Regions from separate parts of the Streptomyces sp. G7(2002) genome, predicted to be linked through region 2. Evidence: riboswitches for the same ligand, from Rfam matches in the RefSeq annotation. Region 2 holds a riboswitch; the other holds the start of a gene.
The links. Region 2 has a riboswitch for S-adenosylmethionine ahead of thrC (threonine synthase). Riboswitches for the same ligand answer to the same signal wherever they lie in the genome.
Positions count from the first base shown of each region.

Region 1: it holds a riboswitch for S-adenosylmethionine, as region 2 does, so the genes downstream of both, NUT86_RS12140 (aminotransferase class V-fold PLP-dependent enzyme) here and thrC (threonine synthase) in region 2, are expected to answer to the same signal.

Region 1 is NZ_CP102609.1:2,957,339-2,962,291, forward strand. It holds gene NUT86_RS12130 (rhomboid family intramembrane serine protease) at 1-120, shown strand, start outside; gene NUT86_RS12135 (Lrp/AsnC family transcriptional regulator) at 117-398, shown strand; gene NUT86_RS12140 (aminotransferase class V-fold PLP-dependent enzyme) at 939-2,306, opposite strand; SAM riboswitch class IV at 2,476-2,593, opposite strand; gene trpD (anthranilate phosphoribosyltransferase) at 2,685-3,749, opposite strand; gene qcrB (cytochrome bc1 complex cytochrome b subunit) at 3,921-4,953, opposite strand, start outside.
Region 2 is NZ_CP102609.1:5,766,253-5,771,205, forward strand. It holds partial or broken gene NUT86_RS24540 (GntR family transcriptional regulator) at 1-232, shown strand, start outside; gene NUT86_RS24545 (glucosyl-3-phosphoglycerate synthase) at 272-1,234, opposite strand; SAM riboswitch class I at 1,407-1,567, shown strand; gene thrC (threonine synthase) at 1,585-2,865, shown strand; gene NUT86_RS24555 (MoaD/ThiS family protein) at 2,944-3,222, shown strand; gene NUT86_RS24560 (cold-shock protein) at 3,646-3,849, shown strand; gene groL (chaperonin GroEL) at 4,156-4,953, shown strand, end outside.

The DNA.
Region 1 (4,953 bases), 2.8 Mb from region 2:
CTCGCCCATGTCATCGGCTTCGCGCTCGGCTTCCTCTACGCATGGGCCCGCTACGGGAGGGATAGTGTGGGAGCCACCAGGGCGAACGACCGGGCGACCGAGGAAGAGAGCCAGCCGTGATCACGTCGATCGTGCTCATCAAGACCAGCGTGGACCAGATCCCGGAGATCGCCGAGAAGATCGCCGCACTGGACGGGGTCAGCGAGGTCTATTCGGTCACCGGGGCCCACGACCTGATCGCCATGGTGCGGGTCGCCGCCCACGACGACCTCGCGGACGTCATCCCCGGCCGCATCAGCAAGATCCCCGGCGTCGCCGCCACGGAAACGCATATTGCGTTCCGCACGTATAGCCAGCATGACCTTGAGGCCGCCTTTGCGATTGGGCTGGAGGCCTAGCCCTTCTTTTCCCACGTTTTCGGCTTTCCCGCCGTGGGGGTTGCTCACCGTTTGTTGCCCGCTTTGCGGTGCACTCGCCGTTGCGCCTGCGGCGGGCCGGTCCGCTGCGCGGGGCTGTCGGGGTGCGGTGACGGGCCTCCGGGGTAGGGGTGTGGGACTGCTTCGCTTTACGTCCCACACCCCTACCCCTCCGGCCCGTCCCCTCCCGTTGGGGGGTGGGAGAAACCTTGGTGGGGGTGCCCGCCGCTGGTCATGTGCTCCTCGCGAAGCAGAAATGAAACGTCCTACGGACGCCCGCCCCCACCCACCGTCACTCACTCCCCCAACGGGAGGGGACGGGCCGGAGGGGCCTGGTGTGTGGACGTAAAGCGAAGCAGTCCACACACCAGGCCCCGGAGGCCCGTCACCGCACCCGACACCCACCGGCCCGCCGCAGGCGCAACGGCGGGGAACCCGCAAGCGTCACCCGCACCCACGCCCCGCGCAGCGGAGCCCTAACGGCGCGAGGCCCCTACGGCGGGCAAGCCGAAAACGTGGGAATCAAGCGGGCACACAACGCCCGGCTTCGGTGCGGTAGTTCCAGCGGGCGCCGTTCGTCACCAGTTCCTTGACCGCGCGGACGAAGCGGTCAACATGCTCATCCGGCGTCCCGGCGCCAAAACTCACGCGGATGGCGTTGAGGGACTTTTCGCCGGGGGCCGCGTCGGGGGCGCCGCACTCGCCGGGGTCCTGGGGCTCGCTGCCGAGGAGGGTGCGGACGAGGGGGTGGGCGCAGAAGAGGCCGTCGCGGACGCCGATGCCGTACTCGGCCGACAACGCGGCCGCGAAGTGGGAGCTGTTCCAGCCCTCGACGACGAAGGAGAGGACGCCCACCCGTGCGGCGTCCTCGCCGAAGAGGGAGAGCACGGTGACCTCGGGTACGTCGGCCAGGCCCGCGCGGAGGCGGGCGATCAGCTCCTGTTCGCGGGCGACCAGGCCGTCGAAGCCGGCCTCGGTGAGGGCTTGGCAGGCCGAGGCGATCGCGTAGGCGCCGATGACGTTGGGCGAACCGGCCTCGTGCCGGGCCGCGGTGGTGTGCCACTCGACGTCCACCCCGCCGTCCGTGCGCCGGGAGACCTTGCGGCTGGCGCCGCCGCCCGCCAGGTACGGCTCGGCGTCCCGCAGCCAGTCCGCGCGGCCGGCCAGCACTCCGGCGCCGAAGGGCGCGTACAGCTTGTGGCCGGAGAAGGCGACCCAGTCCGCGTCCAGTTCCCCGAGGTCCACCGGGTGGTGCGGGACGAGCTGCGCCGCGTCCAGCACGATCCGGGCGCCGTGCGCATGCGCGGCGGCCGCCAGCTCCCGCACGGGCCACAGCTCCCCGGTCACATTCGACGCACCGGTCACACAGACCAGCGCCGGGCCGTAGGGCTCGCGTGCGGTCAGCGCCTTCTCCAGGGTGTCGACCGCCTGCTGCGGGGTGCGCGGCGCGTTGAGGTACGTCACCTCGACATCGGGTCGCTGCTCCCACGGCAGCAGCGAGGCGTGGTGCTCGGTCTCGAAGACGAACACCCGGGTGCCCTGCGGGAGTACGGCGGCGAGCAGGTTCAGCGAGTCGGTGGTGGAGCGGGTGAAGACGACCTGGTCCTCGGCCCGGCAGCCGAGGAACTCCGCAATGGTGCGGCGGCTGTTCTCGAAGAGGTCGGTGGACAGCTGCGAGAGGTATCCGGCGCCGCGGTGCACGCTGCCGTAGTACGGGGCGTAGGCCGCCACGTCGTCCCAGACCCGCTGGAGCGCGGGGGCGCTGGCGGCGTAGTCCAGCGCGGCGTAGTCGACCTCGCCGCCGGTCACGAGCGGGACGAGGACATCCCGGCCCAGAACCGGCAGCGGGGCACAGACGGAGCGGTCGGCGGCAACGGCGGAAACAGACATGGCGAACTCCCGTGAGGGGTGAGCGAATTCGCCGCGGGCGGGGGCGCGAAGAAGCGTCGGGGCACCGCGGCGGGAAAGAAAAAGGGGATGCGGAAAAGGGGCCGTCGGGCCCTAGCGCATTCGCTGAATCACGGAAGTGCTCCCTCGGGGACCAGGATCCCTGGCGAGGGATCCGCGCTTGCCGCAGACCTCGCTGCCTACGGCCTGGTCATCACCCGGGGCACCCCGCCACGGAAGGAGGGTTGCCGGACAGCGGGCCGGGGCCTGCATCGCTGTCACTCGTGACCTGGGCAGAATCATGCCACACGGGCAAAGAGGCGCAAGGCCCGGTCCGTATGACGGACTGAGCCTTGCGTCACACCCTGCGTCACCGCGCGCTCATGTGTTGCTGGCGGCCACCCAGCGCTCCAGCGCCCGCTTGGCCGCCCCGGAGTCGATCGAGGCGGCGGCCCGCTCGATCCCGGCCCGGATCTGCTCGGCCAGCGGAGCGTCGGCCGGCTCCAGCGCGACCAGCGCCGCCGCGGAGTTCAGCAGCACCGCGTCGCGCACCGGGCCGGTCTCCCCGTCCAGCAGCCGGCGGGCCACATCCGCGTTGTACGAGGCGTCCGCCCCGCGCAGCGCCTCCACCGGCACCAGGGGGATCCCCACGTCCCGGGGGTCGAAGGGCTCCTCGCGCACCGTGCCGTCCCGGACGATCCACACCCGGGAGGTCGCGGTCGTGGTCAGCTCGTCGAGGCCGTCGTCGCCGCGGAAGACCAGCGCCGACGAGCCGCGCTCGGCCAGCACCCCGGCCAGGATCGGCGCCATCCGGGCGTCCGCGACACCGGTCGCCTGGGCGCGGACCTTCGCGGGGTTGGTCAGCGGGCCCAGGACATTGAAGGTCGTACGGATACCGAGCTGGGCCCGGGCGTTGGCGACATGCCGCAGCGAGGGGTGGAACTTCACCGCGAAGCAGAAGGTGATGCCCGCTTCCTGGGCGACCTCGGTGACCCGCTGCGGGGTGAGGTCGAGATTGACCCCGAGCTTCTCCAGGACGTCGGAGGCACCGCTGGCCGAGGAGGCGGCGCGGTTGCCGTGCTTGACGACCTTGGCGCCGGTGCCGGCGACCACGATCGAGGACATCGTGGAGATGTTGACGGTCTTGGCGCCGTCGCCGCCGGTGCCGACGATGTCCACGCTGGGGCCCGGCACCTCGATCAGCCGGGCGTGCGCGTACATGGTGCGCACCAGACCGGAGATCTCGGCGACGGTCTCGCCCTTGGCGCGCAGCGCGACCGCGAACCCGGCGATCTGGGCGTCGCTGGCCTCGCCCCGCATGATCTTGTCCATCGCCCAGGCGGTGTCGTCCGCGCTGAGGTCACGGCCTGCGAGCAGGGCGTTGAGAAGACCCGGCCAGGTGTGGGCCGCCACGCTGTCGCCGCCAACCGGGGTCACAACGTTCATGGTCCACACTCCTGGATTGTCTCCTGCTTATGCCGTCACCCTATCGAGCCGCCGGGCACGCCGGAGGGCCCCGTCCGGTTGGGGTATCCCCTGCTCCTTAAGAGCTTGGGGAACGGACGGGGCCCTCTGGGTGGCGTACTCCCTACAGTGCGCTAGGAAGCGCTGCGGTGATCAGTGGTGGCCGTGGCCGCTGCTGATCTCCTTGTACTCCTCGACCGTGGCCTTCGGGATGACGTTGTCCTCGCCGTAGTAGGCCTTCGAGAGCTTGGCGCGCAGCTTCTGCGAGCGCGACAGCTTGCGCTCCACACCGTTCTCGTCGACCTCCGGGCCGAGCTCGAGCGGCGCGGGCTGCTCGTGCTGCGTGAGCAGGTGCAGCTGCTCCTGGTCGAGCGGCTCGTGGACCTCGATGAACTCACCGTGCGGCAGGCGCTTGATGATGCCGGACTCGCGGCCGTGCAGCACCTTGTCCTTGTCGCGCCGCTGCAGACCCAGGCAGATCCGCTTGGTGGCGATGAAGGCCAGCACCGGAAGGACGAAGAATCCGATCCGGACGAACCAGGTGAGCGAGTTGAGCGACAGGTGGAAGTGCGTCGCCCACAGGTCGTTACCGCCACCGATCAGCATCACGAAGTACGCGACGAGCCAGGCGACACCGAAGCCGGTACGGGTCGGGACGTTGCGCGGGCGGTCCAGGATGTGGTGCTCGCGCTTGTCGCCCTTGACCCAGGACTCGATGAACGGGTAGACCGCGATCGCGACCAGGACCAGCGGGAAGATCAGGATCGGGATCAGCACACCGAAGTTGAGGGTGTGGCCCCAGAAGTTCCACTCCCAGCCCGGCATGACACGCACCAGACCCTCGGCGAAGCCCATGTACCAGTCCGGCTGGGCGCCGGTGGACACCTGGTCCGGCCGGTAGGGGCCGATCGCCCACACCGGGTTGATGCTGGCGATCGCGGAGATCACCGCGATCACACCGAAGACCAGGAAGAAGAAGCCTCCGGCCTTGGCCATGTAGACCGGCAGCAGCGGCATGCCCACGACGTTGTTGTTGGTCTTGCCGGCACCCGGGAACTGGGTGTGCTTGTGGTAGAAGACCAGGATCAGGTGCGCCACCAGCAGGCCGAGCATGATGCCCGGCAGCAGCAGGACGTGCACCGTGAAGAACCGCGGGATGATGTCGTGCCCCGGGAACTCCCCGCCG
Region 2 (4,953 bases):
CGGCGCAGGTTCGTGCTCGACGGTAAGCCGGTGATGCTCTCCACCTCCTGCCTCCCCGCCGATCTCGTCGCGGGATCAGCGATCACACAGCCGGATACCGGGCCCGGCGGCACGTACGCCCGTCATTCTCATCAGCCGCACTGCGATGACTGCGGGCGGGCGCACGGTAGAGGCCAACGAGATGATCCTCGACTCGTCTGCCTACGTGCTGGAGTACGGCTTCGACGCCTGAGGCTCAGGCCGCGCGAGGGGGCCCGGGCCGCGCGGGCGCTCAGGCCGCTCGTCGCGCCGCGTACTCCGGGATTTCGGCCATTGGGGGGCGCTCCTCGGTGTCCACTTCCGTCGTGCGGGGGACGAAGCCCTCGTCGCCGCGGTCGAACTGGGTGAGGCGGGGGCGGACCAAGTGGCCGCGGGTCAGGCGTAGTTGGGCGGTGCGGTAGATGGCGGCGGCCATCCGGCCCAGGGCCTGGCCGTCCTGGTGGCGGTGTTTGCGTACGCCGACGTCCACCTGGGCGAGGGCGTCGAGGCCGACGGTGTGCAGGGCGTCGACGAGCAGGCCGAGTTCCACGCCGTAGCCGACCGGGAACGGCAGCCGTTCCAGGAGGGAGCGGCGGGCCGCGTACTCGCCGCCCAGGGGCTGGACGAAGCCGGCCAGCTGCGGCCAGTGGAGATTGAGGAGGGGGCGGGCGACCAGCTCCGTCACCCGGCCGCCCTGTCCGGCCCCGGCGCCTTCGCCGCCGGTCTCCAGCGGGCGGTCGTACATCGCCTTCACGAACTGGATGTCCGGATCCGTCAGCAGCGGGCCGATGATCCCGGAGACGAAGGCGGGGGAGAATTCGCGCAGGTCGGCGTCGATGAAGCAGATGATGTCGCCGGTGGTGGCCAGCAGGGAGCGCCACAGCACCTCGCCCTTGCCGGGGAGGGCGGGCAGGCGCGGGAGGACGCTGTCGCGGGGGACGACCCGGGCCCCGGCCGCCGCGGCGACCTCGGCGGTGCGGTCGGTGGAGCCGGAGTCCAGCACCACCAGCTCATCGACGAGCGGGACCGCCTCGGTCATCAGCTCGGCACGGATCACCGCCACGATCGCCCCGACCGTGGCCTCCTCGTCGAGCGCGGGCAGCACTACGCTGACCGTACGGCCCGTCTGGCGCTTCGCCTCCAGCAGCTGCCCCAGCGGGCGGTCCGCGGCGGACCAGGAGTGGCTGCTCAGCCAGCCCTCCACCTCTTCCAGCACGTCTACGACTCCTCGGTCGCCGCCCGATCGGCGGTCTGTGTGATCCATCTCGCGGTTCGGACGACTATCTCAACTGTCAGTGCCTTCGGTTACAGTCTTGAACAACGCGGATGACCGTCGCATGTCGGGGTCGCCGCGCCACAAACGCCTGGGTTTCGGCCCAGCGCCATACCGCTCATCCAGAGGGGCAGAGGGATACGGCCCGTTGAAGCCCCGGCAACCCTCCAGCCGGTCTTGCCGCCAGGACGCTGACGTCCCGTGCGCGTGAGGCTCCCGGCTAGGGAAGGTGCCAAATCCGTCTCGTGGCGAGATTCGTCGCGAGGAAGATGAGGAGAAAGGGCCTCGCCTCCATGGCTGTGCAAGTCACCGAAAACACCCCCACCGTCGCTCTGGGCCCCGCCGCAGCCCTGTCCTGCCGCGAGTGCGGACAGCGCTTCCCGCTCGGCCCGATCTTCGCGTGCCAGGAGTGTTTCGGGCCGCTCGAAGTCGCGTACGACCTGCCGAGCGGCGACCCCGAGAGCCTGCGGAAGCAGATCGAGGCCGGTCCGAACAACATCTGGCGCTACGCCCCGCTGCTGCCCGTCCCCACCGACGTGGCCGACAAGCCCAACCTGAACCCCGGCTTCACCAAGCTCGTCCAGGCCGACCGGCTCGCCGCCGAGCTGGGCGTCACCGGCGGGCTGTACGTCAAGGACGACTCGGGCAACCCGACGCACTCCTTCAAGGACCGCGTCGTGGCGATCGCCGTCGAGGCCGCCCGCGCCTTCGGCTTCACCACCCTCTCCTGCTCCTCCACCGGCAACCTCGCCGGTGCGGTCGGCGCCGCGGCGCGCCGCGCGGGCTTCAAGTCCTGCGTCTTCATCCCGCACGACCTGGAGGCCGGCAAGGTCGTCATGGCCGCGGTCTACGGCGGTGACCTGGTCGGCATCGAGGGCAACTACGACGACGTCAACCGCTTCTGCTCGGAGCTCATCGGCGACCCGCTGGGCGAGGGCTGGGGCTTCGTCAACGTCAATCTGCGGCCGTACTACGGCGAGGGTTCCAAGACGCTCGCGTACGAGATCTGCGAGCAGCTGGGCTGGAAGCTCCCGGACCAGATCGTCATCCCGATCGCGTCCGGCTCGCAGCTCACGAAGATCGACAAGGGGCTCAAGGAGCTGATCGCCCTCGGCCTGGTCGAGGACAAGCCGTACAAGATCTTCGGCGCCCAGGCGGAGGGCTGCTCGCCGGTGTCCACGGCCTTCAAGGCCGGACACGAGGTCGTGCGCCCGCAGAAGCCGGACACCATCGCCAAGTCGCTGGCGATCGGCAACCCGGCCGACGGTCCGTACGTGCTCGACATCGCGCGCCGTACGGGCGGTGCCGTGGAGGATGTCAACGACGAGCAGGTCGTCGACGCGATCAAGCTGCTGGCCAGGACGGAAGGGATCTTCGCGGAGACCGCGGGCGGAGTGACCGTCGGCGTGACCAAGAAGCTGATCGAGGAAGGTCTGCTCGACCCGTCCCTGACCACCGTCGTCCTGAACACCGGTGACGGCCTCAAGACACTTGACGCGGTCGCCCCGACCTCCGGGCCCACGGCCACGATCCGTCCGAACCTGGACGCGTTCCGCGCGGCCGGCCTCGGCTGAGGCCGCCGGCCCGTCCGGCGGACGAGGCCGCGCCACAGCCCCCCGAACTCGTACTCCGTACCCCTGGAAGGCAGAACCATGAGCGTCAAGGTCCGCATCCCCACCATCCTCCGCACGTACACCGGTGGCCAGGCCGAGGTCCCCGCCGAGGGCGCGACCCTCTCCGAGGTGATCGCCGACCTGGAGCAGAACCACCAGGGCATCGCGGCCCGTGTGCTGGACGACGCCGGCAAGCTGCGCCGCTTCGTGAACGTGTACGTCAACGACGACGATGTGCGCTTCGAGCAGGGCCTGGAGACGCCGACCCCGGACGGCGCCGGCATCTCGATCATCCCGGCCGTGGCCGGCGGCTGCTGATTTGCGCCAACTCTTCTCCTGCATGACCGGAATTGCCCCGTCCGCCGGAAAGCGGACGGGGCAATTCCGTGTTGTGAAAGGAGATACCATTGGGGTGATCCCCCTCCGGATATCACCGTGAGCGTGCCGAACGCATATGTGTTCGCGGTCAGTTGTGTCCAAAGTGTGGGCGGTATTTGTCGCCTAGGTGCGCTATGCCCGGCCCGACTTGCCCTGGAGAACCAGGATTTCGCCGCATATTGCCGATTCTCCGGCGCCAGATTTCTCGTCCGATTGACCTGTTGCTCTGGGCATCTGTGCAGATACATTCAGCGGCGGTCGACGCGTTCCGGCGCACACCCCACGGGCCTTTCGCGGGGTGAGGTCTGACCCGGGTCCGCGGAGTGCGGTCCTGCGCAAGGGCCAGTAATAGGGGAGTTAGGCATGGCTCAGGGCACCGTCAAGTGGTTCAACGCGGAGAAGGGGTACGGCTTCATCGCGGTCGACGGTGGTGCGGATGTTTTCGTCCACTACAGCGCGATCCAGATGGACGGCTACCGCACCCTTGAGGAGGGTCAGCGAGTCGAGTTCGAGATCTCGCAGGGCCAGAAGGGGCCGCAGGCGGACATGGTCCGGGTGGCCGGCTGAGGCGCCGACCAACTACTGCGTGAGGAAGGCCCGTACCCCTGAGGGGGGTACGGGCCTTCGGCTGTGCGCCCACCCGTCGCCCGACCGCCGCCCCTCAACGACGCCCCTCCGGGCGGCTTGCACTCGCACCCCACGAGTGCTAATCATTGGCGTTAGCACTCTCCCAGTGAGAGTGACAAAGAAGGACCGGGTCGGTGAGGCCCGTAGGCCGCGTGGGGCAAGGAACCACACAGGTCTGCAGGTCGTCCGTCGCGGGCGCCAGCGCGGTCCGGAGCAATCCACCCCAGTCCGGGAGGACCACTTCACATGGCCAAGATCATCGCGTTCGACGAGGAGGCACGGCGCGGTCTCGAGCGCGGGATGAACCAGCTCGCCGACGCCGTCAAGGTCACCCTCGGCCCCAAGGGCCGCAACGTCGTCCTCGAGAAGAAGTGGGGCGCCCCCACGATCACCAACGATGGTGTGTCCATCGCCAAGGAGATCGAGCTCGAGGACCCGTACGAGAAGATCGGCGCCGAGCTGGTCAAGGAGGTCGCGAAGAAGACGGACGACGTCGCCGGTGACGGCACGACGACCGCGACCGTCCTGGCCCAGGCCCTGGTCCGCGAGGGCCTGCGCAACGTCGCCGCCGGCGCCAACCCGATGGCCCTCAAGCGCGGTATCGAGCGTGCCGTCGAGGCCGTCTCCGCCGCCCTGCTGGAGCAGGCCAAGGACGTGGAGACCAAGGAGCAGATCGCTTCGACCGCCTCCATCTCCGCCGCTGACACCCAGATCGGCGAGCTGATCGCCGAGGCCATGGACAAGGTCGGCAAGGAAGGCGTCATCACCGTCGAGGAGTCCCAGACCTTCGGTCTGGAGCTGGAACTCACCGAGGGTATGCGCTTCGACAAGGGCTACATCTCGGCGTACTTCGCCACCGACATGGAGCGTATGGAGGCGTCGCTCGACGACCCGTACATCCTCATCGTCAACTCCAAGATCGGCAGCGTGAAGGACCTGCTGCCGCTCCTGGAGAAGGTCATGCAGTCCGGCAAGCCGCTGCTGATCATCGCCGAGGACGTCGAGGGCGAGGCCCTGTCGACCCTGGTCGTCAACAAGATCCGT